Regions from separate parts of the Shewanella sp. 10N.286.54.B9 genome, predicted to be linked through region 1. Evidence: riboswitches for the same ligand, from Rfam matches in the RefSeq annotation. Region 1 holds a riboswitch; the other holds the start of a gene.
What was found. Region 1 has a riboswitch for cobalamin ahead of AB4135_RS15925 (TonB-dependent receptor domain-containing protein). Riboswitches for the same ligand answer to the same signal wherever they lie in the genome.
Positions count from the first base shown of each region.

Region 1 (14,942 bases):
AGCAACTTCAGTGCCTTGTTGATCACACAATAAAACCGGAAGACAATCAGCAGTCATCACCACACAGACCTGATTATGGCTATTGCAATAACTACCGTCAGCATTATGGATTTGGCTATTATCGGCGTTAACAACCTCTATACTATGAGTTTGTTCAAGCCAAGCAGGACTTACTGGCAGGTTTAATCGATTTTCAATGTTGTGTCGATTGCGATTAACATGAGCTAAATCGTCACCAACATGCGCACCGAGGTTTAAGCTATTGTAGGGCGGTAAACTATGCCCGCCTTGACGAGTCGAAAAAGCAAGGTTTACTCCCTTAGGAATAAACCATGCTAACTTCTCATCAACAACATCAACCATTAAATAACAGCGGGGTTATCAAGGGTATCTTGACGCAGTGCTTTTGTCAGTTTGACCATGTCGTCAGGCACAGGTGCTTGCCAGCTCATAATTTCACAAGTGAAAGGATGCGCTAACTCAAGACGTATCGCGTGTAATGCTTGACGTTTGAACGCCATATAGGTTTCAAAAAAGTCAGGCGCGGCACCTTTAGGTGGACGCGGGCGACCAGCATAAACAGGATCACCAACCAATACATGACCGATGTAAGCCATATGCACACGAATTTGGTGTGTACGACCAGACTCTAGGCGAAGACGTAAACGGGTATGAGCTCGGAACTTCTCAGCCACGCGGTAATGAGTCATCGCAGGCTTACCATTATGGACAACAGCCATATGGGTACGCTTAGTTGGATGACGATCGATAGGTTCATCGACAGTGCCGCCCGCAATAATACCGCCTTGAACAATCGCTTCATACTCACGAGTGATCTCACGAGCTTGCAGTGCTGTGACTAAGTGCGTCTGTGCTTCTACCGTTTTTGCCACAACCATCAAACCGGTCGTATCTTTATCTAAACGATGGACAATACCTGCGCGAGGCACCAATTCGATACCTGGACAATGATGCAGTAATGCATTCATCAAGGTGCCATCTTGGTTACCCGCACCGGGATGCACAACGAGCCCAGCTTGTTTATTGATAACCAATATATGGTCATCTTCATAAACAATATCTAGATCGATAGCTTCAGCTTTTGCCGATGTTTCTTCTTCCAGTGTTGCTAAGACAATGATCTCCTGACCTTCTAAAACTTTGGTTCTAGGTTTGTCTGAAACATTACCGTCAATGCTAACTGCACCGGACAGAATCCACTCTTTAATGCGTGTTCGCGAGTAATCAGGGAACAAATCAGCCAAAGTCTGGTCTAATCTTTGCCCTGTTTGTATTGATGTTATCTCGCTTTTTAGTTTAATCTCTTGAGTCATATGAACCGTACCCACGTTTCGGGGTCCAAAAATGTTTACTATCTGTTACAATCGGATTGTTTCTATTTTATCGTGAAATGGAAAAATTCTTAACTATAACTTTAAAAGAATCGAATTCAAGTATGCATAAAATTGCTAAAAGTGTTGCTGTAGTCCTAATATCGCTTGCTGTTACGGCCTGTAGTAGTAAACAGGGCGAAGACCCTGCAATGATCAAAAGTTCGCCTGAAGTGCTTTATTCTCAAGCAAGAACCTCTATGGAGCTGGGAAATTACAGCAAAGCAGTTCGTTCTTTAGAAGCTTTGGATTCCCGTTTCCCGTTTGGACCACATAAAACACAAGTCCAACTTGATTTAATATTTGCTTACTACAAGCTTGATGATCCAGCTTCTGGTATTGCTAACATCGACCGTTTCATTCGATTAAACCCAACACATAAAGACATAGATTACGTTTACTATATGCGCGGTCTAGTCAATATGCAGTCTGATCGTTACCTTTTCCACGATATGTTAAACATCGATAGATCTGATCGTGATCCTAAAGCGGCTCAAGATGCATTTAAAGATTTCGATAGACTGGTTAAGGCTTATCCAAACAGTAAGTATGCAGCAGATGCTCAAAAACGCATGCAACACTTAAAAAATAGACTGGCACTTTACTCGATCAAGGTAGCTGAATACTACATAAAAATGAATGCTTGGAGTGCAGCGGCTATTCGAGCACAGCTTGTTATGGAAGGTTTTCCAGGTACACCATCAACAGAAAGAGCCTTGGAGATTATGTCTGAGGCTTATGGTGAACTAGGACAAGATAAGCTTAAAGAGCATACACTTATGGTGATGCAAGCTAACTTCCCTGATAACAAATTGGTTGCTCAGCGCTAATTATTAACGCTGTGTTGTCACTCATTATGATAAATAAAGGCCTCTTTTGAGGCCTTTATTTTTTTATCGAAACATTTACAAATGTTGGTAAACAAAACCGCCATATAGATATTTTGTCGCTTCAGCACCTAATATCATCACCTTATCACCAGCATTCAACACGCCAGAGTTAATCAGTTTAGCTAAACTGACCCATATCGCCGCCGAACCTAAGTTGCCTAAAGATTTTGCGTCATTAATAATCCGGCTAGATTCAATAGACAACACCTCACCAAGTAATCGATCAATATGGCCATTCGCTTGATGTGGCAATATGAAACGAAAGTCATCAAGATGATGCCCTCGCGATTGCAAAGCCGCTAAACCGAGTTCAAATAATTGACTGCCCTGCTTCCTTACCGCCTGAGTATTATGATGAAACCTTGCCATCTGCTTATTAGAGACATCGTTCGAACCTGAGTCAAGGTAGAAACCAGCCTCTTTACCCACGCCTATATGGCCCAAATAGATATCAGAAATAGTGCCAATCGAACCTGCTAATTGCTCTGCAGGTGCTAGCACCACCGCCGCTGCGCCATCTCCCATCTGCACGTAGTTCACCAGCTGCTCGGTATCAATAAATTGATTATCCATATCAAAATAGACAGAACCTGTCTCACAGCCAACAATAGCCACGGGATGTTGGTTCACAGCGCAAAAGCTAGAGGCTATCTGCAACCCGTTAGCAAAACCCGTACACGCTTGCCGTAACTCTAAATAAGGGCCATGGTATGACAATTTATCCGCTACCCAGGCTGCATTGGGAGGAACTTGAGTATGTGGTGTGCAGGTATGAGAGAGTAAATAGTCGAGCTCGCTTATTTCAACATCTGCAGCTAGCAGCGCACCATTGAGAGCTTGGGCGCTCAACTCTATACTGGTTGGTGAAGGTCTACTTGTTGCGACATTAAGATCACGACACAAATGCCTTCCCTCTATTCCCATTCGCCGTGCAATCGCTTTGGCTTTTCTTGCGGTCAACAAACCGCACTGCTGCCTTAGCTTCTCTAACAAATATTCATTATCAATATTGTCGTGAGGTAGGGCGTGATCAATCCCCTTCAATGAGAGCGAATGTTTAGCAAATTTTACCGCCATTTAGCCTCCAGCTTTCTTGTTACGCCGTCTAAACACACACCCATAGACTCAAATGCTCCCCCTTGAGTCAGCAATAGTTGCATCAAGTTACCCACCACTTGCTCATGTTGCTCAGCAAATTGCTTGGCACTCGCACCAAGCGCCATTGCATGTTTGCGGCTTATGTAAACATGTTTAGCTTCATCTTTTTTTATTAGCCCGCACAACTGGGCAAAGGGATGCTCCGATCCTAAATGGCAATGCTCAAATGACTGCATGATATGGGTGACACAGGTATCTAAGATGGCAATTCTGACAAAGTGTTCGCTGTAGTTTTCGACTCGCCCTAAGCTGGTATAAAAACGCTTGGCCTTTCGTTGCACTTGGCTAAAACTTGTCAGTTCAGTCAATTGATTTGCAACTTGCTGCAAAGCTAAGTCGTGTCGATATTCATCCGCTTCCACTCCATGTAAACAGCTGATGATACGTTTATGTTCAGAGCCTGCTAAGCGCGCTATCTCGCTGTTAAATACTAACTGCGCCGATTGCTCACCGCACAATAATAAGGGCAGCAATCTTGCCATCGCGTCAGTCTGTTGATCAGAAAAACGGATTGGAGAGACTGTTGCCGCTTGCAACCAACTTTCGATTCGTTGGCCATTTGCATGATCAGCCAACCCAATTGAGTGTTTGCGTCTCAATGGAAAACATCGAGGTAAATTTCGCTCAAGCATTTGACCTCCTTAGCACCCAACGCTGGTAAAGAACTGGTAACATCAACACATCAAAGCCCCAGGCGAAAAGCACGACCAAACAGGACAACAAACTCAGTTGTGCTATAGGAGCAAAGTCAGACAACAAGCCAATGGAAAAACCAAGAGCTATCGTCAGCGTGGTAAAGCTGATCACCGGTAGTACCTTACTTAAGCCTTGCCACATAAGCGCTATGCTGTCTTTTGAAGGTTCGCTCGGCAGTTTCAACATCAAGTGTAATGTATCGTCAACAATCACCCCCAACATCATACCGAGCACAACGGCCGTGCCTAAGCTAATAAAGCCGCCGTTAAGCTGCCACAGCGCAAATACCCACAGTAAAGGTAGGAAGTTAAGTAACAGTCCCATAAAACCAAACAGTAACGAACGCTTTAAAATACTGAGTAGAACGGCTAACGCAATCAAAGCCACACCAAATGAAGACAGCATATTATTGGCGTTATCAATGCTTAGGTGAGCAAACAATAAATTGCTACCAAGCGGCGGGCTAACGGTAACCTGCGAAGCATTCTGCTCCAGCCAATAATTAACTTTCTTCTCGAATGCCACCAACTCCATCGCCGTCATCGGTTTTAAATACAGCGTTACTAGAGCAGCACTCTTGTTTGCGGACAGTTCACTCTGTAAATGCAGCTCGGTCACTGAGTTATCAGCCAGCAATTGATGAAACTGACTTTGCCCAATCCCGGTACTTCTAATCCAGTCACCTAAGTGCTGCACTTTATTGACCTCTTCCTGAGCCTTTAAAAACCGAGCAAACTTATAAATAAAGCTCAGCTCAGTCCTATCCACTTGCTCAGCAGAGACACTAGCAACTACGTAATGCTGCAAGTTAATACCGGCAAAATACTGACGCATTTTTTGGCTAGAAACGGTAAAAGGGTTGTCATCATTAAAGTAACTTAGTGGGTCGTCATTTAAGGTCAATTTCGACACACTAAATGTGGCAGCGACACTGATAAGAACAATGCCTAACATAACCGCATTGGGCCTTTTTACATTATATTTAGCTAAGCCTATTACTGTGGCAAAAAAACGGATTGGATGAGGCTTTGTAACCGAGAATTTGGCAAAATAAATAAGTGTGGTCAGGCTCAGTAAATAGTTACAGAGCACGGCAAAAGCCACTAGCAATCCAAAGCTTTGAATTGGAGGCGATGGGCTAAAAGTTAATAAACAGAAACCAAATATAGTGGTAACGGTTGAGTAGAAAAGTGGTGCTTGATTAACACGAACGGTTTCAGTTAGCGCAAGTTCATTCGACAAACCATTATTCACCGACCTGCGCCAACCAAAATACAGGTGCGATGCATAGGCAAGTGCTAGCGTCACAATAATCACCGGCACAAAAGCGCTAATCGCAGCCAAAGTGAGCTTCAACCATGCTGCAACGCCAACCGTCAAAACAAGTGCTATTAAGCTGTTAAGACACAGCGCTGCAACCCACACTTTTTGCCGAATAAATAGTGCAGCCATAACAAAAATGACCAGTAATAAAGAGGGAGCAAACCAAGTCAGATCATGGCGTAATACTTTGGCATATTGCCAGTTCAAGGCATGGGTGCCATTAAGGTAGCTGTTAACCTTCAGTGGTTGCCAGAATTGTTGCGATTGGAGCTTAATATCATCGAGAGTATCGATAAGCCATAAGCTGCGCGTTTTAAATTGTGATGCTTTAGATTCGTCTAACTGAAACTGGAGCAATATTGCATGGCCGTCATTAGACAAAACAGAATCTAGGCGAGGATGTTTCTTATAGGGCAGAATTTTGTTTAATTGGGCATGGCCCTGCACAAATTGATTATAGCCCTGCACACTGATGATATTTGGCTGTTTATCAATTTGAGAGACAAACGCTAACAAGGACTGGTTAAGCTCTCCGTCACGCCAATCTTGCTTGCTCTCAAGTAATAACCACAGCTGGTCATGACGTTCGAAGCTATCACTCATGCTATTAAAAGCGATAAAGCGCGGATCCTCTGGAGAAAAGTAATCACTAAAATCGACATCAAGATTCAACCTATGCAGTCCTAACAATGAAAGCAGCAGCAGAAACGCAATAGCTACGAAAAGCATTACAGGGTAACGTTGAATTTTCCAAACTGTCTGAGTATGCAACTAGCATCATCCTTGCTGATAATTTAATTATGCGGATTATATAGACTAGACCGTGTAAACCACGATTATATTCACAGCTTTATAACAAATAGTAGTCCAGTCGTTAGAATCTTCTCTCTACTAAACAAATTGCTCAGTTGTGCAGCTAAACGCTGAATTATTCAACGCACAACTAAAAAATAATGATATTTAGCAGAAATTGGTTGACTCAAATCGGTAAAAGCCTTTTAATAGCGCCCGTTGCCCGAATAGCTCAGTCGGTAGAGCAGAGGATTGAAAATCCTCGTGTCCCTGGTTCGATTCCGGGTTCGGGCACCAATATTTAGTTTAGGTGTTGCAACATTTAAACATTAAGCTAAGGCAATCTAAGACCTTAAGCTTACAACTTAAACCTCGCCTAGCGAGGTTTTTTTGTATCTGAGATTTGAAATCTCTACAGCGTCCATTCTTTAGTAATTACCATGCACAAAAAAGCCAGTCTTATTGAGACTGGCTTTTATTGACTAAACGCTTTGGCTTATCGGTTTTTACAAAGCGCTGTAACTGACGCTAAAGAACAACTCCCGGCCAGGGCTAATATAGTTGGTTGCAGAGATGATCTCTTCATCAAATATATTGTTAGCTTTTAAGCGTAACTGCCAATTATCAGCCACTTGATATCCAATACCTAAATCTAACTGTTGATATGCCTCAAGATATAAACCATAACCTGCGTAACGCTTTCCTTGGTAGTGGTAGTTAGCTAACAAATCAAAGTTATGCCACTGATAACTTAAACTGTAATTAAGCTCTTCAACACTACGACCAATTAGCATTTCACCCGTTTTCTTATCCTCCGGCTCTAAATAGGTATAAGCTAACTGATTATCAAATCCAAATATTTCAAACTTAGTAAAGAATTCAACGCCTGAAATTTCTGCATTGTTTACATTAGCAGGCTTCCAGATATCCCAACCATTGTCATCAACTTCGCCAGTAGGCGCCCAAGCTATCAAGTTATCAATATCATTTTTAAATACGCTAATATAAGCACTAACTGTGTTACGGCTATAATTTAGTGTCACATCATAACTTGTAGAAGTTTCAGAGAGCAGATCTGGATTACCTGAATTAGGCCAGTACAGATCATTAAAAGTAGGTACTTTAAAGGCTGTACCCGTCGTGGCAGATAAACGCCAGTTTTTATCAAACTGATATGCTAAGCTGACGTTATAAGTCGTTTCACTGTCGATATTTTCAACATCATCATAACGAACCGCTACTTCGGCTAGTAGCTGCTGCCACTGCTTGCCAACTAAAATATATGCGCCAAGAATGTCTCTCTCGTCTTGAGCATAATCCCCTAGTACAGCCTCGTTTGACCAATCTAAGCCACCATTGAGGTTTAAACCATCAGCTAACAAATACTGATTGTTCCAGCTAACCTGTTTACGCATCGTTTCAAAGTCAGCGCGCGGTACATCGTTATTATCGCCGCGAAAGTTCTCGTTATAATCTCTAGACTGATTTACAGTGAATTTGCTTGTAAGTTTGTCACCTTGGTATTGAGCACCTAAGTTCCAAATGTAGTTTGCATAGTCAGATTCGTCCGCGCTACCACTGGCGTAGATATCGTCGTACTGAGTATTCCCTCGGTCGTATTGGCCACTCCATAATGCTTGCCATTGCGGAGCCAATTGCTGCGAGCCCTTAAGAGATAAAGATGTACGACTGTAGCCATCATCATCCTTCTCTGAATCTGCACCCTGATAAATATCATAGCCGTCTGATTGTTCGCGGTTTACAGTCAAGGTGCTACTGCCTTCACCATGCTCAATACCGACTCCCGCAGAGCCTCGAATGTAGTCATTAGAGCCATATTCAGCACCAACATACCATTCATCACTCTTCAGCTGACGAGTAAAGATTTGAACCACACCGCCAATGGCATCACTGCCCCATACAGACGCTCTAGGACCTTTCAACACTTCAATACGCTCGATGCTTTCAGGGGACAAGGTGTTAAAACTAAAGTTACCCAATGTCGCCGAACCTACCTTTACGCCATCAACAATGACCAATACATGGCTTGAATTTGTGCCGCGCAAGCTAATTGAAGCACTTTGCCCTGCACCGCCATTTCGCACAACACTAACGCCTGGCAGTCTTTCTAACACGTCTGCAACCGACTTAGGATTCAAGCGTTCAATCTCGCTGCGTTCAATAGTATTAATAACGGTAAGCTGTTTTTCAGTGCTTCTATCGAAACGGGTACCGGTTACGGTAATAGTTTCATCAATAGTCACGTCTTGATTGGATTCTGCCGCCACTGTTGGCAATGCAGTTAAGCTGAATACGCCGCTGATAAGCAACGCAATTTTAGATGGTTTAGTACCCATTTACCCTTGACTCCTAAAGGAAAACGGGGCAAATGCGTCACGGCATTGTAAATCAAATAGCGCATAGTTCCTTCGCTACATTTACCAGTTGCCGCACTTCGAGATCTGCCCGCCGAAATCATCGAAATCACTTTACGGGCCGGTCTCCGGACTTAGGTTCTATATTGATGAAGTCATCAATATGCGACAACAAACTTTAAAGCGCTTGTGCCTCACCATTCACCGTTGCGGGGGCAGTGTCAGAATTTAACTGACTTCCCGATTATCCTCAGCCAACAATTAATGTTGAAACTAGAGGCACCAATAAAGTTGACTAGTTAGTTATTTTTTATCGTTGTTACGCTGCGGTATGTTGAGGTTACCGCTTTGTGCGCGCATTATAGACGTCTATACGGTTAAATGTCTAACTAATCAAAGAGCAGATTTGTTCTAGCTTAGATTGCAATGAGTGAACTTACGACTATTACCTGTCGGAGCTAGATAGAATTCACCCACTAAGTCTTTAGTCTTACTCTGTGATACTCATTAGAAAACCAAGTATCAAAGCCATTTTTAGCAAAGGCATGTCGATTCTAGGTGAAGATTTAAGTGCCATCCATTTAGGTCAAAACACAGTATCAGGCCACTGATGTTTTAATTTAAATTAAACGGGCTGACCGCAGACATAAACTCACGATAGTTTTTCTTTTCAACCAGAGTGCTGATGGTATTAAATTCATTACCTCGCAACGACTTATGGATAAGATACAAATCCTTCTCTCCGCTAATAGCAGTATAATAACCAACCTCACTTAGGCGTTGAGGCTCTTTATAAAAATCTATTTCAAGTCCATTTAGATGGGTGTTTGGCATTCGGGTACAACCAATGATGGCACTAGCAGTTTGATGACCATTAATAAATTCATTATCAACGCGTTCATATATCACCTCACCACTGCAGTTATCTCGATAGGTAGCAACCATGGTATCAAGGAAATCATCCGGTTTAATATTAACTGCCATCCCCTCGAAACCTTGAATGCATACCATTGAAGACCAATTATTTAGGCCTTCAACTTGAGGTAAAAACTCAGCAGAGAACATCCCATCTTCTCGTTGTGTATAGGCTAGTTTCCAGTCATCGGGAAGGAAAAAACTTAATTTCTGGCTAAAAATAGACAGTTGCATAGGCGACTTATCAATCGAGCTCTCTGTCGTTTCTGATGCATACGCCCCCATTGAAAAATGACAGCATAAAAGTACTGAACAGATTACCCAGCGTGACGGCTGACTTGCTTTCATACCTTTACAATCCTTGTTTAGGGTATTTATGTTTAACAGATTGTATCGTTACAGCAGCAAAAGGCATAGATAAAAATCTCTCCTAAGGGTACAGCCAGCTTTTAGCGAACCAATAGTTAATCTATTCAACCGCATACTTGAAACGCCATCACTCATTATCATTTTATTAACATAAGGGCTTGCACATTATGATTACATTTGTAATCATAATTAAAAATTACAACTGTAATCAATAGCTATCATCAGTGAAGTAATAGCTATTGACGAGATAATCATCATGAAAGAGATAAGTAATGCTGAGCTCAATGTACTTAATGTGCTTTGGCAAAAATCGCCAATAAGTGCCAGCGAAGTTGTAGCCCAGTTAAGTAAGAATAATGACTGGCACGAGAAAACAGTTAAAACGCTGCTTAATAGACTTGTTAAAAAGCAAGCTATCGGTTTTGAAAAACAGGGTCGTAGTTACTTATATTATCCACTCATTGCTCAAAGTGATTATCAACTGAAAGAGAGTGAATCTTTTATCGAAAGACTCTTCTCTGGTCGGGTTGCTCCTTTAGTTGCAGGCTTTGCTCGCGAAAACAAGCTAAGCGCAAAAGATGTTGAAGAGTTACAACAACTGATTGATACCTGGCAAGAGGAAAATAAGTCATGAGCCTTTGGTTACTGCAGCAAACTCTGTTATTAAGCCTTATTTGCAGCATACTATTACTTGGCCATAGCAGATTACAGAAACACTTAGGTGCACACAAAACCTATACTTTGTGGATGTTATTACCGCTACTTTTGTTGAGTTCTATATTAGTCAACTATGTTCCTACGCAACTATTTCCCGTGCAATCTAATCAGATTGCTTATTACAGTGTTCAGGCCGGCAAAGCCATAAAGCAAAGTGAATCATCTTGGTACAGCCAAGCACTAACCGTCATCTGGCTTATAGGTTTAAGCACAATGTCACTGGCATTGTGGTTGCAAGGCGCTTACCTACGCACATTGCTACAGACAGCTAAAAAGGTAGAAGGTTTAGCTTCCTACCTAGCAACATACAGCCATGAAAAGGTTCACTCTCCTATGCTCGTTGGGGTTATTCACCCCAAGATTATTCTACCTACTGGGTTTGTAAATCTAAGTCCGCTACAGCAGCGTGCCATTATTGAGCACGAACAATACCATCACCAAAGATTAGATCTGAGTTGTAATCTTTTAGCCTACGGGATCTTAGCTGTATTTTGGTTTAACCCTTTGTTTTGGATAGCGTATAGACGTTTTAGGAATGATCAGGAGTTAGCCTGTGATGCTAAGGTAACTGCCACTCTCGATACTGCAGAGAAAATAGTTTACAGCAAACTGTTGCTCGCATACTCACAACAAGCTAATCACGGCTTGTTACACACACACTATGGAAACAAACACATACTCAAGGAGCGTATAATGCAAATGAGAACTCATCAACAAGGCCAAAGTGGCTTAGCCGTTATTGGGCTGACTGTGGCACTGGGCTTAAGCAGCCTTTTACTTAACCAGCAAGTGTTAGCCGGAGATGATAAAAATCCTGATATCCATCCAGTTATCAGAATTGAACCCGCCTATCCTGCTGCGGCAGTAGAAGCCAATCAAAATGGATTTGTAGTAATGCAATTTGATATCACTCCCACAGGCGAAGTGAACAATGTTGAAGTGATCAAGTCATCGCCAACTGCAGTATTTGATGCATCAGCCATTAAAGCCTTAAAGCAGTGGCGTTATAGCGAGTCTAAAACTGGCGCAAAAGGCTCGTTAGTACAGCTTGATTTTGTTGTTGAAGCACCAGTGAGTAACATTGAAAAAATTAAAGTGACCTCAAAATAAGCAGACCAACCTGTCAGTAGTTATAGGAAAGAGCTGTAGATATTGAACAGGCAGACTTTACGATACGAGATAAACACCAGGAATGCTGCGTTTATCAACAAAGAGCCTAGATGCTCTTTTTGTCGTTACAAAAAGCCATAAAAAAACCCGGTGCAACACCAGGTTTTAATTTAACAAAAAACTTGCCACTAACCGTTATCGACGCTTAAGTATACTCTCGTTCAATACGCTCAGCATTTTCTCTGTGTCATCCCAACCGATACATGCATCGGTTACGCTCTGGCCATAACATAGCGATTGTCCTTCAACAGGGTCCTGACGACCTTCAACTAAGTTACTCTCAACCATAACGCCAAATATCGATGTTTCACCAGCACTTAATTGGCCCGCAACATCATCGGCAACAGACATCTGTAGTGCAAACTGTTTGCGGCTATTAGCATGGCTAAAATCAATCATAATATTATTCGCAAGCCCGGCTTTATCAAGTTGCAGGTTGATCTCTGCCACGTGTGCTGCACTGTAATTAGGCTCTTTACCACCACGTAAGATGATATGGCAATCAGGATTACCTTTGGTTTCAACAATCGCTGAATGGCCAAATTTAGTCACCGATAGGAAATGGTGTGGCGCACTGGCTGCACCAATGGCATCAATGGCCACCTTGATGGTGCCATCAGTACCATTTTTAAAGCCTACAGGGCTTGAAAGGCCAGAAGCTAGCTCTCTATGTACCTGCGACTCAGTGGTACGCGCGCCAATGGCTCCCCAGCACATTAAGTCAGCAACATATTGCGGCGTGATCATATCTAGAAACTCACCAGCCGTAGGTAAGCCCATATCATTAAGATCTAGCAACAGCTTGCGAGCAGTGCGTAAACCATCATTGAGCTTAAAGCTGTTGTCCATATACGGATCGTTAATCAAGCCCTTCCAACCAACCGTAGTACGTGGCTTTTCAAAGTAGACTCGCATAACGATTTCTAATTGATCTTTGTACTTTTTACGCAGCTCAACAAGACGTTTACCGTACTCAACAGCTGCAATAGGGTCATGGATAGAGCAAGGACCGATAACCACTAAAAGGCGATCATCTTTTTTTGCTAAGATATTATGAATGCTTTCACGCGCATTAAATACGGTCGCTGATGCGTTCTCTGTTGCCGGAAATCGCTCCAAAATGGCAATTGGAGGTAACAACTCTTTAATCTTATTAATTCGAACATCATCATTTTGGTAATACATGGTAATACTGCGCTCCGTCTAGCGTGTGAATTCTTATCTCTCGATTGCGATACTGCGTTCAATTTATCCAGTATCTCCTCACATTGCAATCAAGTAATTAAAAATCACATAAAATAAATTTAACTGTATATTTCTAAACAATAATTTAAAAAAATTTTCACTGTATTTATTCTATATAGAGCCAATTAATTCCCACTAAACATCCTATAATGCTTTCAACAAACTAATAACGTGCTCAAATACCGTCATGCACAAGTATATTAAGTAGTTATGAGCGCGGCCGCCCTTCCTGCTGTAAAAATCAACGAAAGCACTGTTATGGTGATTGTGTTATTGGAGGGCGACAGAAGTTATCCTATAAAAGATAAGCATGAGCTATCACTCACATCGATAAAAATCGACGCCACTAGCAGGCAGCTAATGACTTCTCATTGCTTGCAGCTTTGATTGATAGCGATGCTTGTTGTTTGAGTCATTGGTTAATGATAATGCTTTCTCCATATTGACTTCAGCTTTGCGTTCATCGCCCGTAGCCCAATATGTTCTAGAAAGGCCAAAATAGAATTCATGGCGGTAATCGGCCTTATCAATCGCTTTTTTATACCAGTTTAACGCTAGCTTATATTCTTTATCGAAGTATGCCTGCTGCGCCATGCTGTAGTAATAATAAGGATTATGGATCCGAGCGAGTTCCATGACTTTGTGCACATCAGCCCACTCATCAAGCCTATTTTGCTCTCCAAGTATAATGGCATAGTTATAGAGCGCATTCATATCATTGGGATCTATGGTTAACGCTAATTTATACAAAGCCTCTGCCTCTTCAACCAGCCCTTTATATCGATATAACACAGCTAGCGTATTAATCGCTGGCAAGAATTGATTATCCTGCTGCAAACTGAGTTTTAACAAGCCATACGCTTTATCATACTGCCCCTTTACCAAAGCTTCAGCGGCAACATTATTGTAATACATTGAGGCCACCATCGACTGGCTCACTCGACGCTTGTCATAGCCTTGCATCGCTCGTTCGGGTAAAAAATCTATTTGAATGGCACCAGTAGAAAAGTTAATGCTATTACGTTGCTCTTGCGGCAGTAACTTAAGGTTAATGTGACCATTTACAAGATAGAAGCCTCCTTGTTTATCCCAAACAGGTGGAACATCAATCTCTTGAAATTGAACCGTTACATCTAGCTCATCGGCTATTGCGGCGGTTAATAACACTAGGGATAGACAGTTACCTTCTCTGTCATTAAAGGTTTCACTGGCAGAGCGGGTTAAGTTATCGGCATAACGAAATCCACCATCTTGAGCGTTAATATAATTTGCCAACCACTGATGAACCATGGTGCTGCTAGTAGCAGACAGTTTGGAGCGATTAAAGTCCCTACGAACGCTTTTAAGGTCGTCATCTGACAAATAAAATAGGCTGTCAGCAACAGGAAGGTCTACTACCACATTAAAGTGTTCATCATGGTAATAGCTTTCAAGCGCATACTGTTTGCTTGATTCCGAGGTCGAACTACACGCTTGTAGTAACAGAAGTAGAAATGATAACAAGGTTATAGAAACACTCTTCATAACGCTCTCAACACAATAAACCTTACCTATAAGCATAGTAGGTATGGCTTACTCTCTTTGCTAAAAACGTTACAAATCGTAAATCAAAAGCATAACCTCATTAATCAATAATTATAGACTTTGATTGAGAAGCTTTAGGAGACGGCTTATCTATCTCTATATAAAGTTGTTTATCTTGGTAACGATAAGGCCGATAAAATTGAGCACCACAGGTAAAATGGCGATAGGGAACCATAATAGGCAAACAACCTATGGGCAGTGCCTGTAGGATCTGGATTTGACGTTGAAATCTAAGTGCTTGTTGCCAATCATGCTCTAAAAGCACTTGGTCACGAACAGCAAAAGCATCAAATGGTTCACTGGATTTACGCACCACC
Region 1 is NZ_JBFRIY010000044.1:4,586-19,527, forward strand. It holds gene pgeF (peptidoglycan editing factor PgeF) at 1-363, opposite strand, end outside; gene rluD (23S rRNA pseudouridine(1911/1915/1917) synthase RluD) at 363-1,334, opposite strand; gene AB4135_RS15900 (outer membrane protein assembly factor BamD) at 1,457-2,221, shown strand; gene AB4135_RS15905 (3-oxoacyl-ACP synthase III family protein) at 2,297-3,358, opposite strand; gene AB4135_RS15910 (hypothetical protein) at 3,349-4,071, opposite strand; gene AB4135_RS15915 (RND family transporter) at 4,064-6,229, opposite strand; tRNA gene AB4135_RS15920 (tRNA-Phe) at 6,472-6,547, shown strand; gene AB4135_RS15925 (TonB-dependent receptor domain-containing protein) at 6,757-8,607, opposite strand; cobalamin riboswitch at 8,727-8,927, opposite strand; gene AB4135_RS15930 (hypothetical protein) at 9,241-9,888, opposite strand; gene AB4135_RS15935 (BlaI/MecI/CopY family transcriptional regulator) at 10,166-10,543, shown strand; gene AB4135_RS15940 (TonB family protein) at 10,540-11,736, shown strand; gene aroG (3-deoxy-7-phosphoheptulonate synthase AroG) at 11,932-12,981, opposite strand; gene AB4135_RS15950 (tetratricopeptide repeat protein) at 13,399-14,565, opposite strand; gene AB4135_RS15955 (hypothetical protein) at 14,666-14,942, opposite strand, start outside.

Region 2 (14,942 bases), on a different contig from region 1:
AGATTTTTTGTTCGCGAGTTTCGGCCACACTAAACCAAACTTGGTCCTTGCCTTTAAAGAGATATAAGCTCGATTGACGCGGGGCTTTAAAGTATTTAACCCACTCCTTTTGATCATCAAAATCAACCACAAGCACCTTAATGTTGCTCTGTGGATGAGCAGTAAAATAATCATTCAGTACCTGTTGTTGTTTTTTACATGTCGGGCACCAAGTGGCATAGATATCAACCAAAATGGTCTCGCCTTTCGCTTGAAGTTGATCGAAGGTTGGTTTGTCAAAAGGGATTTTATCGAAGCTGCTAGCATGCACCGGTAGGCTAAAAATGAGTGACGCTGTGATGGCAGCTGCAAAACGTTTAATTGATTTAAATGACGACATAATATGCTCTCCTTGGGTTAGTTTTTAGCAGCATAGATGAGTTCGCTTTTTCACTGAATAGCATATAAATTAGAAGTTCTTTCAAAAAAAAATTGAAAATAACGATGAAATTTTTTGACGTTAAGGTATTTGTTCTTGCTTGTGAACTTAAGAATCTCTCAGCTGTCGCTAGAGAGCTATCTATTACACCGGCAGCGACAAGTGCGGCATTAAAAAGGCTGGAATCGGAGTTGAATAGCCGCTTACTGCAGCGTTCTACTCGTAGCTTAACACTCACCCAAAGCGGTGCAGATTTTTTACCTTATGCACGCACAGCATTAGAGAGTTTAGATGTTGGCAGGCAAGCGATTTCAGGTGAAGAGCTAAAGGGAAATATCATACTATCCGTGCCTTCTGACCTCGGGCGGAATACTTTGCTAAGTCACTTCATCGAGTTTCAAAACCAGTATCCAGGTATCAAGTTAACCGTCAAAGTGAGTGATAAATATGCCGATTTTTACTCGCAGAATTTAGATGCTTCAATACGTTATGGCGAGCCGGAAGATTCAGCATTGGTGTGCCTGCCTATTATTCGTAATGCCACGCGAGAACTGTGTGCTTCTCCTGAATATTTACAGCAGTTTGGTACCCCGACTAAGCCAGAAGAGCTGGTAAATCATAATTGTTTACATTTTTCTGGTGATGACACTCTGTCTAGTCATTGGCGATTTTATAAAGATTTAAGCACGGTTTCGGTGAAAGTAAGTGGTAGTCATGTGTCAGATAATGGAGATTATCTACGTTTGTTAGCACTTAAAGGGGTGGGGAACACCTACAAAACAGGTTTAGACGTGCAGCAAGATATTGCAGAAGGACGGTTAATTTCTCTACTTCCTAAATATAAGAAAGAAAACTCGCCATTGAATATGGTGGTCGCACATCGAAAAAGTTACGACAGTAATTTGGTTGCACTTCGAGAGTTTCTTGTTAAGGCATTGTCGAATTAAAGGTGATTACAATTGACGGGCTGGCTATTTTTCAAACAGAGTCAGTTGTAAGGCCTGTCCACTTTTGAATCTTTTTTATATTTAGGGGGAATAATGATGACTTTTATTTAGAGTTTTATCATTGTCCTTATGAAAGCTTGATTTAAAGTATTGCTCTTTCAGTACATCGGTTTATGTGTTGCTATTGGTCATGCTAAATAGTGACTTTTCTTTAGATGCTCTGAAAATATTTTGCGATTAAATGCTTCTTTTCTGCGATAGCATAATACCGAATAGTTATGTTTGACATTATTAAAGTCACTTTAATATGGCTGAGTTATAAACTGAGTCACTATTGTCATTCACAGCTATTCGTAAACCTATCAATTTAATTTTTAATTAAGGGAAATAAATGAATAAGCCATTTTTTAGTAATTTTTTAGAAGAGCAAGATCTTAAAAAAGTCACAGGGGGTATCGTCGCGGGTGATGGTGGTTGCGTTATCACAGATAAAAGAAAGGATGAATTAGAGCATACGATGAAGCATCCCTCTGATGGTGATGAAGGTGGCGAATTAGAAAGTATGTAATATCAAAAAAAGTGCTGTTTCAGCACTTTTTTAACTGCCAGAAGAGGTTATAAGTGAGCCATAAAGTTCTATGCTTAACCCATAGCCAAGATTATTACGTTACTGAATTGGTGGATGCTAGTTTAGCCGCCTTAGGTTTGAAGATGGTCAGGATGAATACAGACCAGTTTCCATTGAATATTCAAATTTCAGCGATGCAAACTAATCAGGGGATTAATGGTACGATTGAAATTGATGGCGTTCGTCACTATTTATCTGACTTCGTCGCAGTTTGGTTTAGAAAAAATCAACACTCTAATTTGAACTCTGCCCTGACGGGTGAAACGTTAAGCCAAGCTACCAAAGAGTCAACGGCGGCAAAAAATGCGGTGTTGTATGCATTGGAATCGATATTCTGGTTTGACTTTCCTTTTGACATCCAACGTGCAGAAAATAAGCAACTGCAACTGATTCTTGCTAAAAAGTGTGGGCTGACAATTCCGAACTCGTTACTAAGCAATTCCCCTGACGCAGTAAGGCAGTTTTTTGATAATGAAAATGGTCATCTTATTACCAAGATGCTGACACCTTTAACCACTTTCATGCACAATCCCAAGGCTTTCGTTTATACCTCAAAAGTAAACAGAGAACATTTATCCAAATTAGACAGTTTGAAATATTGCCCGATGCAGTTTCAACAGGAGATAGAAAAGGCTTATGAACTGCGAGTCGTTTTTGTAGCTGGTGAATTTTTTACCGGGAAAATCTCATCTAAAACAGCGGTAAGCAAACAAAGTTTGGATTGGCGTAGTACAGAGCATCCGCACTTATGTTGGAAGCCTTATCAACTGCCAGACACTGTTTGTCAGCAGATCAGGCTTTTAATGGCGCGTCTTAGTTTAAATTTTGGGGCATTGGACATTATCAGAGCGACGAATGGGGATTATGTATTTTTGGAGGTTAATCCATGCGGTGAATGGGGAATGCTGCAAAAGGAATTAGACCTTCCTATAGCGCAATCTATAGCGCGATGCATCAAGAATAACGTAAATACAGGGCTATCTCATGAGTAATAACGTTGTGTTAATCATTACACATTCTAACGATAATCAATCAGTCGAGACGGTTGCTAAGCACCTTTTAGGCTATGGGGTGAGAGTCGCCAGATTTAATACAGATCTGTTTCCGACTAAGGTTAGCATTGCCTCCTATCAAGGCTTAGATAAAGAGCAAGTATTGACCTTGGAAACGGGTGAGCAATATCTATTATCGGATATTGGTGCAATCTGGTATCGCCGATTTCATATTGCTCGGGATTTACCTAAAGATATCGACAGGCAAACCAGAAATGCTTGCTTTGAAGAATCTAAACGTACTGTTCTAGGCTATTTTGACGCTTTGAATGTGTTTAAGATTGATGATTATTGGAGTATTCGAAAAGCATCATCTAAAGAACTGCAACTCATTAAGGCCGATGAACAAGGCATAGATATCCCAGATACTCTCACCACTAATGATCCTCAAGCAGCACTTAATTTTTATAATAAACATAATGGCAATATTATTACCAAAATGCAGACAGCTTTTGCTATTTATGAGGATGGAAAGGAAAATGTAGTCTTTACAAATCCAGTAAAAGAAAGTGACTTAGATAGACTTGAGGATTTACGTTTCTGCCCAATGCAATTTCAGCAATCTCTGCCGAAGGAGTTAGAACTGCGGGCAACAGTGGTTGGGGACAAGGTTTTTTGCATCGCTATCAACAGTAATGAGTTTCAAACTGAAAACTACGACTGGCGAAGGAAGGGCGCAACAACATTAGCTGCTTGGTTTGCTTATGATTTACCGGAGCAAGAGGCTCACAAGCTGATTAAGCTTACTAAGAGTTTAGGGCTGAATTATGGCGCTGCAGACTATATTTTGACGCCTAATGGTGAACTAAAGTTCTTAGAAATTAACCCATGTGGTGAGTTCTACTGGGCTGAAGCATATCAAAAACAAGAGATTTGCGCTGCGCTTGCCAGTCACCTTGTTAGCAATATGGCTAAAAAAAGAGAGTTGTAAGTGAAATTTGTGGGGGAAGCACTCCCCCACTTAACGTGGTACTTTACTCTGGATCATAATCCAAAACAGGCATTAGCCAGCGCTCAGTCTTTTCGATACTCATGCCCTTACGCGCGGCATAGTCTTCAACCTGATCGCGACCAATATTGGTCACGCCAAAGTAGCGTGATTTAGGGTGAGCAAAATACCAACCTGATACCGCTGCGGTTGGGAGCATAGCATAGCTTTCGGTGATATTAAGGCCGATAGTTTCATCTGGCTTTAATAAATCCCACAGCAAACCTTTCTCGGTGTGATCTGGGCAGGCAGGGTAACCGGGAGCTGGGCGAATACCTTTGTATTTTTCACGAATAAGCGCTTCGTTATCAAGTGTTTCATCGCTTGCATAACCCCAAAACTCTTTGCGCACTCGCTCATGCATACGCTCGGCGAACGCCTCGGCTAAACGGTCGGCCAAACATTTAAGCATAATGGCGCTGTAGTCATCATGATCGGCTTCAAAGCGTGCTACGTGCTCGTCAATACCGTGGCCTGCAGTAACCGCAAAGCCGCCCATGTAATCGGCAACTCCCGAGTCTTTTGGTGCAACAAAATCGGCTAAACAGAAGTTATCGTTCCCCACACGTTCTATCTGCATCCGCAGGTGATGAGTGGTCATCTCAAGCTCGCTGCGAGTTTCATCGGTGTAAAGCTCGATATCATCGTGGTTAACAGTATTGGCTGGGAACAGTCCGATAACGCCTTTGGCTGTTAGCCACTTTTCACTGATGATTTTTTCCAGCATCGCTTTACCATCGGCAAACAGTTTACGTGCTTCTTCACCGACCACTTCATCTTCTAGAATACGTGGGAAATGCCCGTGTAACTCCCAGCTTCTAAAGAAGGGGGTCCAATCGATACGTTCAACTAAATCTTCTAGCGGGTAGTCATCAAATACCTGGCGCCCAAGCTGATTAGGCACGAATGGGGTGTAGTTTTGCCAGTCATGCTGGCAACGATTTTCACGTGCAGCTGCAATAGAGGTGATGATCTTGCGCTTAGTCTGCGACAGACGCTTTTCGCGCATCACATCATATTCGGCGTAAGCTTCATCGATAGTGGCTTGGCGTGTCTCGTTATTAATCAGCTTTGACACCATAGGCACAGCGCGAGAAGCATCGGCGATATAGATCGCACCTTCAGGTGAGTGCGGCGCGATCTTAACCGCGGTATGGATTTTTGAGCAGGTAGCGCCGCCAATAATCGACGGAATAGTTAAGCCTGCTTTATGGAAGGACTTAACGTTATGTACCATTTCATCCAGACTTGGAGTGATGAGGCCTGACATACCAATGATGTCGACGTTTTCGGCTTTAGCCACCTCGATGATCTTCTCAACCGGCACCATCACGCCTAAATCAATCACTTCGTAACCATTACAGGCCAGCACGACACCAACAATATTTTTGCCGATATCATGGACGTCGCCTTTAACCGTCACCATTAAGATTTTTCCGTTGGACTGGCCAGCAACTTTTTCAAGTTCAATATAAGGGTTGAGGTAAGCAACAGCTTTTTTCATCACTCGTGCCGATTTAACTACTTGTGGCAGGAACATTTTGCCTGAGCCAAATAGGTCACCTACGATGTTCATGCCATCCATTAATGGCCCTTCAATTACATCTAGCGGGCGACTGGCTTGGCTACGTGCCTCTTCAGTATCTTCATCAATAAAATCCGTAATGCCTTTTACTAATGCATGAGCTAAGCGCTCATTGACCGGTTTTGTGCGCCACTCTAAATCTTCTTTCTTGGCGGCCTGACTGCCATCGCCACGGAATTTTTCTGCCACTTCGAGTAGCAATTCAGTATTACTTGAGTCGTTAACGGTGCATGGCAAGTTCTGCACAATGGCTTCGACCCGCGCTTTAAGCTCAGGATCAATATCATCGTATATCGCCAGTTGCCCAGCGTTAACAATACCCATATCCATACCAGCTTGAATGGCGTGGTACAGGAATACCGCATGAATCGCTTCACGTACCGGGTTATTACCACGGAACGAGAATGACACGTTGGAGACACCGCCTGAAATCATGGCATGGGGCAGGGTACGCTTTATCTCTGCGGTGGCTTCTATAAAATCGACCGCGTAGTTGTCGTGTTCTTCAATACCAGTAGCAATGGCGAAAATATTCGGGTCAAAGATAATGTCTTCTGGCGGGAAGCCCACTTTATCAACCAACACATTGTATGCGCGAGTACAGATCTCTACTTTACGTGCTTTAGTATCGGCTTGGCCGACTTCATCGAATGCCATCACAATGGCAGCCGCACCATAGCGTTTCACCAATGTGGCTTGCTCAATAAACTTCTCTTCGCCCTCTTTAAGCGAAATAGAGTTAACGATGCCCTTACCTTGAATACATTTTAGGCCCGCCTCAATCACCTCCCACTTAGAGGAGTCGATCATAATCGGTACACGTGAAATATCTGGCTCAGAGGCTATAAGGTTAAGAAACTTGTGCATGGTTTCAGCGCCATCGAGCATGCCTTCATCCATGTTGATATCGATGATCTGCGCGCCGTTTTCAACTTGATCGCGGGCAACACTGAGCGCTTCTTCATATTCGCCGGTTTTAATCAGGCGTAAAAACTTAGCCGAGCCAGTAACGTTAGTACGTTCACCTACGTTTAAAAATAGTGAGGTTTCATCAATCGTGAGCGGCTCGAGCCCTGATAGGCGGCAAGCTACTGGAATATCGGGCAGTTTTCGTGCTGGATGCTTAATAACGGCTTCGCGAATGACGCGGATATGAGCTGGCGTGGTACCACAACAGCCGCCAATCACGTTTAAAAAGCCTTCCTCGGCCCACTCTTCGATGATTTCTGCCATTTGTTCAGGTGTTTCGTCGTAACCACCAAATTCATTGGGTAGACCAGCGTTAGGGTGCGCCGAGACAAAACACTCGGATATTTTTGATAACTCTTCTACATATGGGCGCAGCTCTTTTGGCCCTAATGCACAGTTAAGCCCAATGGTTAATGGCTTTACATGGCGCAGTGAGTTGTAAAAGGCTTCAGTCGTTTGCCCGGTAAGTGTTCGGCCTGAGGCATCGGTAATGGTGCCTGAGATCATAATGGGCAGGCGGAAACCTTGAGTGTCGTAGACGGTTTCAATGGCAAATAGTGCCGCTTTTGCATTGAGGGTATCAAAGATGGTCTCAACCATAATGATATCGCTGCCGCCGGCAATAAGCGCATTAATCGACTCAATATAAGCTTCGACAAGCTCATCGAAACTGACGTTACGAAACCCAGGGTCGTTAACATCAGGGCTGATGGAGCAAGTACGGTTGGTTGGACCAAGGACGCCAGCGACATAGCAATGACGGCCCGTTTCTGCTTCAACTTCATTGGCGGCTTGTCGAGCAAGACGGGCACCAGCAAGATTAATTGCAGCTGAGTGCTCCTCCATGTCGTAATCGGCCATCGCGATGCGAGTTGCATTGAAGGTGTTGGTTTCAATGATATCGGAGCCAGCCAGCAGGTAATCTTTATGGATCTGCTTGATCGCTTCTGGCTGAGTGAGCACCAACATGTCGTTGTTACCCTTTACATCACAATGCCAGTTTTTGAACTGCTCACCGCGGAATTGTTGCTCTTCAAATTTGCGATCTTGGATCATGGTGCCCATCGCACCATCAAGTAGTAGGATCCCTTCCTCTAACTTTTTAGTCAGTACTGCTAAAACCTTGTCGGCAGTATCTTGGGTGTGCGGGACTGGGCTCAGGGTATGTGTTGCCATAAAAAATTCCTACCAAATACAGAGTCGCAAAATATAAATTCAGTTACCTTGTCCATTCTTATCAACTAAAAGCTAGCATTACTAGATAAAGCTATTTTTGTTTGGACATTTATACGTATAGACGGCCATAATACGTGAGTCATTAGCGAAAGTGCAAGCCCTAAAACCTGATACTTTTTCATGACGAAAATGTGAAGGTTTACTTGTAAGTATATGATTAATATAATTAGTTGGATTGTTTGGTGAAAAAAACCAAGATAATTTTACTGCGTCATGGTGCCTGTGAAGGTGGCAATGTTTTACGTGGTCATACGGATGTTGTGCTGAGTTTAGCTGGAAAAGAGCAGCTAAATGTGGCTTTTTCGACTCTTAAAAATAGTAAAACCTGTCATTTGGCTAAAAACAGCATGGCGGATCTAGTGGTGAGTTCGCCATTATTGCGCTGCTCAGAGCCAGCTCACGCTTTTGCTATACAGCACAATATTAATTTTGTTGAACAGCCTGGCTTTATGGAACTTAATTTTGGCGATTGGGATGGGCAGCTTTTCACTGAGCTTTATCAGCTATTTGCTGAACGGCTAGATGCTTACTGGGCAAACCCATGGGCCAATTCCCCACCAAACGGCGAAACGATGCAAGCTTTTGAGTCTAGAGTCGATAAGGCTTGGGACGCTCTACTTGAGCAGCATAAAGGTAAGGTTATTTTACTATTAACCCATGGCGGGGTTATTCGGCATTTAATGGCTAAATCACTCGGACTAAAACAGTGCGCAGGGATCTACAGTGCTTTAAAGTTGCCCTATGCTGCGACGGTGGTTATCGATGTATTAGACGACGGTGACCAGCAATACCTAAGCCTTAATTGGGGACTGGAGTAGCGAGTAGTTGATCAAGTGCAATGCCTTATTGGCATTGCGTGATAAACTGCCACATTATTACCTCAACAATGAGGTAAACAACACGATTTTTATTTGAGTTAGGTGCCTAATCGCACAAATTGGGAACCGGTGGCCGAATACGGCTAATGAGTCCGGACTGTACCCGCAACTGTATGGGTGTGAAATAATTTTCGCCCCAAGTCAGATACCAGCCTAACTGAACCATACTGAATAACTTGAGCGGGTGTCTCAAGGGAGTTTATTAGCACATGCTTTGCAGTTTATTGAATGTCTAATCAGGCATCAGAAACAGTCCTTACTGTTAGCGGCTTAGGCTGGAAATTAAATGGCCAGTCCATATTATCAGATATCGAATTTAGCTTAGCTAAAGGGCAGATGCTGGGAATAATCGGCCCCAATGGCGCGGGTAAATCCAGTTTACTGCGCTGTCTATATCGCTTTATCAAGCCTACAAGTGGCGAAATCAACCTATTTGGTCAGCCAATAACAGCACTATCTGCAAAGGCATTTGCCAAGCAGATTGCCGTAGTACTGCAAGATACACCACATCATTTTGAGATGACCACAACTCAGCTTGTCAGCCTTGGATTGACGCCCCATAAAGGCGCATTTGAATTCACCAATGCTGATGATCGAGAGGTTGTGGCTCAGGCTCTAATTAAAGTGGGCTTAGCTGATAAAGCTAACCAAGCTTATGAAAGCTTATCGGGTGGCGAGAAACAGCGTGCGCTCATCGCTCGTGCGATTGTGCAGCGGCCACAGCTGTTGATTTTGGATGAGCCGACAAATCATCTCGATATCCGCTACCAAATTCAAACCCTAGAGTTACTGCACACGCTTAACATTACGGTCATCACCTCAATTCATGATCTTAATCTTGCCAGCGCTTTGTGCGACGAGTTATTACTCCTTGATAAAGGGTGCGGTGTAGCAAAAGGCACTCCCAAAGCAGTGTTAACCGAGCAACGTATCGGCGAAGTGTTTGATGTCTGTTGTGAAGTTAAACCTCACCCGCAGCACGGTAACCCGCTTATCAGTTATTTCTATGGTTATGAACCGCGCAGTAAATCGCATCATGGATTAGAAGAGGGTGGCAAGGATGTCTAATTCATTGTCTGCTATTACTCAGGCTAAATGGCAACAGTCTTATCAATTGCTCTTGCTACTTACGCTATTACTTATAGCTATTCTTACACCATTTGCCGCAACCAGTTTTGGTGCGGCGAGTATCTCAGCGAGTGATGTGTTACAGGTATTTAGTCACAAATTTTTTGGCCTAGGTGACAACCAAGGTGTGACTGAACGCATTATTTGGGAGCTAAGGTTACCGCGAGTGATGCTTGCATTTATTGCTGGAGCGGGCTTATCGATAGCTGGAAGCGTACTGCAAACTGTGACTCGTAATCCGTTGGCGGACCCTTACCTATTTGGCATATCCTCGGGTGCGTCCTTTGGCGCGGTGGTGGTTTTAACGCTATTTAGCCAAAGTATATTGTGGTTAAGCTTACCACTTGGTGCATTTATCGGTGCCAGCTTATCAGTATTAATGGTGCTTGGTTTATGTGGCCGAAACTTGTCGACTCAGGTAGAGCGGATGCTGCTATCTGGTGTCGCTATCTCATTTATGTTTGGCGCAATGGCCAGTTTATTGCTGTATTTTTCGAGCCCTCAAGCTGCCGCTTCAGTGCTTTTTTGGAGCCTAGGTAGCTTTGCAAAAGCCAGTTGGACAGGGTTAATTCTACCAGCGATTATTGTGTCGATTTGTACGCTAATTATTCTGCTATCTAAGAGGCAGATCATAGCGATGCGAGCCGGCGATGAGACTGCGCACACTTTAGGGATAAACGTTGGACGTTTACGGTTATCTATGTTGTTACTGTGCTCGCTTATCACTGCGATATTAGTCGCCAATTGCGGTGGCATAGGTTTTATCGGTTTAATGGTACCGCACACAGTGCGCTTACTCTTTCCTGGCCGCTATCCGTTGCTGCTAACTGCTGCGATAGGCGGGTTATTTATGGTTTGGGTTGATGTATTGGCACGTACATTATTGAGCTATCAAGAGCTGCCTGTGGGAATTATCACCGCGGTGATGGGAAGTATATTTTTCTTGTTTATTTTAGGCAGCCGCAGTGCAAAACGCACTTAACGTGGCTGCAGTTTAAATTATCCCTTTTGGGATGTTGGGAGCAAAAGGTTAGATGTTTAATATAAAGCCATTGAGTTCAGAGTTTGATGAAACAATTCAACAGAAAATTGACACCAAAACTAAACCATTAGGTGCGCTTGGCGATCTAGAAGCACTGGCCCTGCAAATTGCAAAAGTGCTTGGTAAAGAGAGTCCACAGATCAACAACCCTAAAATGATGGTCTTTGCTGCTGATCATGGTATAGCGGACTCCGGAGTATCAATAGCACCGAGTGAAGTGACAGCACAAATGGTCAGGAATTTCATGGCGGGCGGGGCTGCAATTAACGTGTTTACACGTCAAGTCGGTTTAGAGCTTGAAGTGATAGATTGTGGTGTATTGCAACCCTTTGAAAGTGAGAGTGGTGTTATTGATCAGCGTTTAGGGGCGGGCACAGGCCCGATTCATAAGCGCGCAGCGATGACACTTGGGGCAGTTAAGCAGGGGTTTGATATGGCTACTGCTCGCGTTCAACTGCATCACCAAAATGGTTGTAACCTGATAGCGCTTGGCGAAATGGGCATAGGCAATACCTCTGCAGCCGCTGCGATTATGTCAGTGTTAACCGGGATCCCCGCGAGCGATTGTGTGGGGCGCGGTACCGGGATCGATGCCGCCACATTTAAGCGTAAGCAGATGTTAGTTGAGCAAGCTATGTTACTGCACCACAGCGAACTTGATGACCCTATGCAGGTATTGGCTTGCATTGGCGGCTTTGAAATTGTGCAGATGACAGGCGCTATTCTCGCAGCTGCAGAGCGCGGCATGTTAGTGGTTATTGATGGTTTTATTGCTTCGGCTGCGGCGTTAGTGGCGATAAATATTAATGTTGATTGTCGAGACTATATGATCTTTTCACACCAGTCTGATGAGAAAGGCCATTACTTAATGCTTGAATTTATGCAAGCCAAGCCGTTACTCAATCTAGGTTTGAAACTCGGTGAAGGCACGGGCGCAGCGCTAGCGTTCCCGTTAATTCAAGCGGCGGCAAATTTCTACAATGAGATGGCTAGTTTTAAAGACGCAGGGATAGAGATTTAATGTTTAAAAGCTGAGACGGTTCAAGCTAAGACGGTTCGAGCTGAGACGGTACGAGCTAAGACGGTTCAAGCTGAGACGGTTCGAGCTAAGACGGTTCAAGCTAAGACGGTTCAAGCTGAGACGGTTCAAGCTAATACGGTTCAAGCTGAGACGATTCGAGCTGAGACGGTACGAGCTAAGACGGTTCAAGCTAAGACGGTTCAAGCTGAGACGGTGCTTGTTTTCCGTAAGCTTGATGAGCGTCCGTCTTTGTTTATTGGGCTGTTAATCCTTTATTACCCGTCTCTGCTGTTCCCGTTTTTAACCGGATCTCAGCTATTTTCAATTATTTTCAGGGATGTTTTTATGCAAATATGGCGACAGCAACTCAATCTGTTTTTTATCGCAATGGGGTTCTTTACTCGGATCCCCATGCCAAAATGGATTGACGTTGATGCTGATAAACTTAATCAGGCTAGCCGCTATTTTGGTTTGGTGGGCACGCTTATTGGAGTGCTCAGCGCGTTAGTTTATAGCTTGATGTTGTCTTGGGTGTCACCAAGTGTTGCAATTATCTTCGCCATGATTGCTAGCGTGTTATTAACGGGCGGATTCCATGAAGATGGTTTGGCTGATACTGCCGACGGTTTAGGCGGTGGCTGGACGATTGAAGCCAAGCTTAGCATCATGAAAGACTCGCGGCTCGGCAGCTATGGCGCGTTGGCGTTGCTATTGTGTTTACTACTCAAATGGCAATTGCTCAGCGAACTGGCGCTTTTTGATCCGAGTAGCGTTAGTCTCGCGCTCATTCTTGGCCATACATTAAGCCGAGTCGTTGCATCGAGTTTTATCTTTTCTGAGCAGTACGTTTCCGATGACGCCAGCAGCAAAAGTAAGCCTTTGGCAATGCAGCAAGGGATCAACGAACTGTCGATTTTGCTGGCGACAGCAGTAATTTCGTTATTGCTAATATCCATTGTGCAAGCTTTAATGCTTATCTCAGGTCTATTAATCGTACGGATTGGATTGGCGCGGTGGTTTAACAAACAAATTGGCGGTTACACCGGTGACACGCTCGGGGCGACTCAGCAAATTGCGGAAGTCATTTGTTACTTGTTACTGCTTATTGTAGGAGCGTCTTGGTGATCCATTTAGTACTCGGCGGCGCGCGTAGCGGTAAGAGCAGTTTTGCTGAATCACAAGTGATGCAGCGTGTGTCTGACAATAAAAACAAAAAAGGAAGCCGTCAGGTAGATTGTCTTTACTTCGCTACAGCTGAGGCATTAGACACTGAGATGGCAGCACGTATCGAACAGCATCAATCTAAACGGCAAACAGAAGCCATTGATTGGCGCACTATAGAGTCTCCATTGGCATTATCAGCGGCATTAAAAAGTCATGTACAACAAAATAGTCTGGTACTTGTCGACTGCTTAACATTGTGGTTAACCAACCATTTACTGCAAGCAACTGATAATTGGCAAGCGACGAAAGTCGAGTTTTTGCAGACTATCGCCGAGTTACCTGGTGAGCTCATTTTGGTCAGTAATGAGGTCGGCTGCGGCGTTGTGCCTATGGGGGAGATAAGCCGCCGCTTTGTCGATGAAGCGGGTTGGCTACATCAAGATATTGCTGCGATTGCTGACAGAGTGACTCTGGTTACGGCGGGCTTACCTTTGCGACTAAAAGGTTAGGAGAATCGTTTTGTCGACTTTAGAAAGCAAACATAAAAATGATAACAAGCAAGCTAAGGTATTGATGGTACAAGGTACAACCTCGGATGCAGGTAAGAGTACCTTGGTTGCAGGTTTGTGCCGCTTATTTGTCCGTCAAGGTTATAAAGTGGCACCCTTTAAACCACAAAATATGGCGCTCAATAGTGCTGTCACCATTGATGGAGGCGAGATTGGCCGTGCTCAAGCACTGCAGGCGGTTGCTTGCCACCTAGAGCCGCAAATCGACTTCAATCCGATCTTATTAAAACCCAGCTCAGATACCGGCTCGCAAGTTATCGTCCACGGTAAAGCGTTGATGAAGATGGAAGCTGAAGATTACTTTGGTAAAAATGCCCAAGGTTATCGCGTTAAAGCCATGGCAGCGGTTAAGGAGTCTTTCGGGCGATTAACCGGTGAATATCAAATGCTGTTTGTTGAAGGTGCGGGCAGCCCTGCAGAGATAAACCTGCGTGAGGGTGATATTGCTAATATGGGCTTTGCCGAAGAGGTAGATTGTCCGGTGATTCTTATTGCTGATATCGACAAAGGCGGCGTGTTCGCGCATCTAGTCGGTACATTAGCGCTACTGTCAGAGTCAGAGCAGGCCCGAGTAAAAGGCTTTGTGATTAACCGTTTTCGTGGTGATATCAGCTTATTGCAATCAGGCTTGGATTGGTTAGAAAGCTATACTCAAAAACCGGTATTAGGGGTCTTACCTTACTTGCACGATCTGCATCTGGATGCTGAGGATGCACTGATCGCCGCGCCGGATAAAAGCACTGACACCAAACTCAAAGTGTTAGTGTTGGTATTACCTCGTATTAGTAACCATACCGATTTTGACCCACTAAGGCTCAATCCTCAGATCGAATTTGATTATGTTTCATTGCAAACTCAATCTCACAAGCATGCGCAAGACAAAGGCCAACAGAGCCATTCTAGTTTACCGCCAGCGGATTTGATCATTATCCCAGGTAGTAAAAATGTTCGCGCCGATCTCGATTTTATTCGTCAGCAAGGCTGGGATAAAGAGATAGAAAAGCATCTGCGCTACGGCGGCAAGGTACTCGGGATCTGCGGCGGATATCAAATGCTTGGTCACCTTATTGATGATCCTGAGGGTATTGAAGATAACGCAGGAAGCAGTGAAGGGCTAGGTTTACTGCCTGTGGTCACAGAACTAACAAGCGACAAGGTGTTGTTGCAAGTAGAGGGCGTACTGTCGCTGTTAGGGGATCAAGCTGAGGTTAAAGGTTACGAAATTCACTGTGGTCGCTCTAACTCGCTGATGAAATTGGAACAGCCATTAACGCTAACACGACGGGCGAAAGATAATCAGCAAAGCGAGTCTGCAGC
Region 2 is NZ_JBFRIY010000070.1:51,872-66,813, reverse strand. It holds gene AB4135_RS20550 (TlpA family protein disulfide reductase) at 1-379, opposite strand, end outside; gene AB4135_RS20545 (LysR family transcriptional regulator) at 484-1,365, shown strand; gene AB4135_RS20540 (microviridin/marinostatin family tricyclic proteinase inhibitor) at 1,757-1,933, shown strand; gene AB4135_RS20535 (MvdC/MvdD family ATP grasp protein) at 1,987-2,985, shown strand; gene AB4135_RS20530 (MvdC/MvdD family ATP grasp protein) at 2,978-3,976, shown strand; gene metH (methionine synthase) at 4,020-7,763, opposite strand; gene AB4135_RS20520 (histidine phosphatase family protein) at 8,006-8,641, shown strand; cobalamin riboswitch at 8,725-8,873, shown strand; gene AB4135_RS20515 (ABC transporter ATP-binding protein) at 8,930-9,769, shown strand; gene AB4135_RS20510 (FecCD family ABC transporter permease) at 9,762-10,811, shown strand; gene cobT (nicotinate-nucleotide--dimethylbenzimidazole phosphoribosyltransferase) at 10,864-11,892, shown strand; gene AB4135_RS20500 (adenosylcobinamide-GDP ribazoletransferase) at 12,238-13,017, shown strand; gene cobU (bifunctional adenosylcobinamide kinase/adenosylcobinamide-phosphate guanylyltransferase) at 13,014-13,565, shown strand; gene AB4135_RS20490 (cobyric acid synthase) at 13,630-14,942, shown strand, end outside.
Region 2: linked by a shared signal. The riboswitch ahead of AB4135_RS20515 (ABC transporter ATP-binding protein) and the one ahead of AB4135_RS15925 (TonB-dependent receptor domain-containing protein) in region 1 are both predicted to bind cobalamin.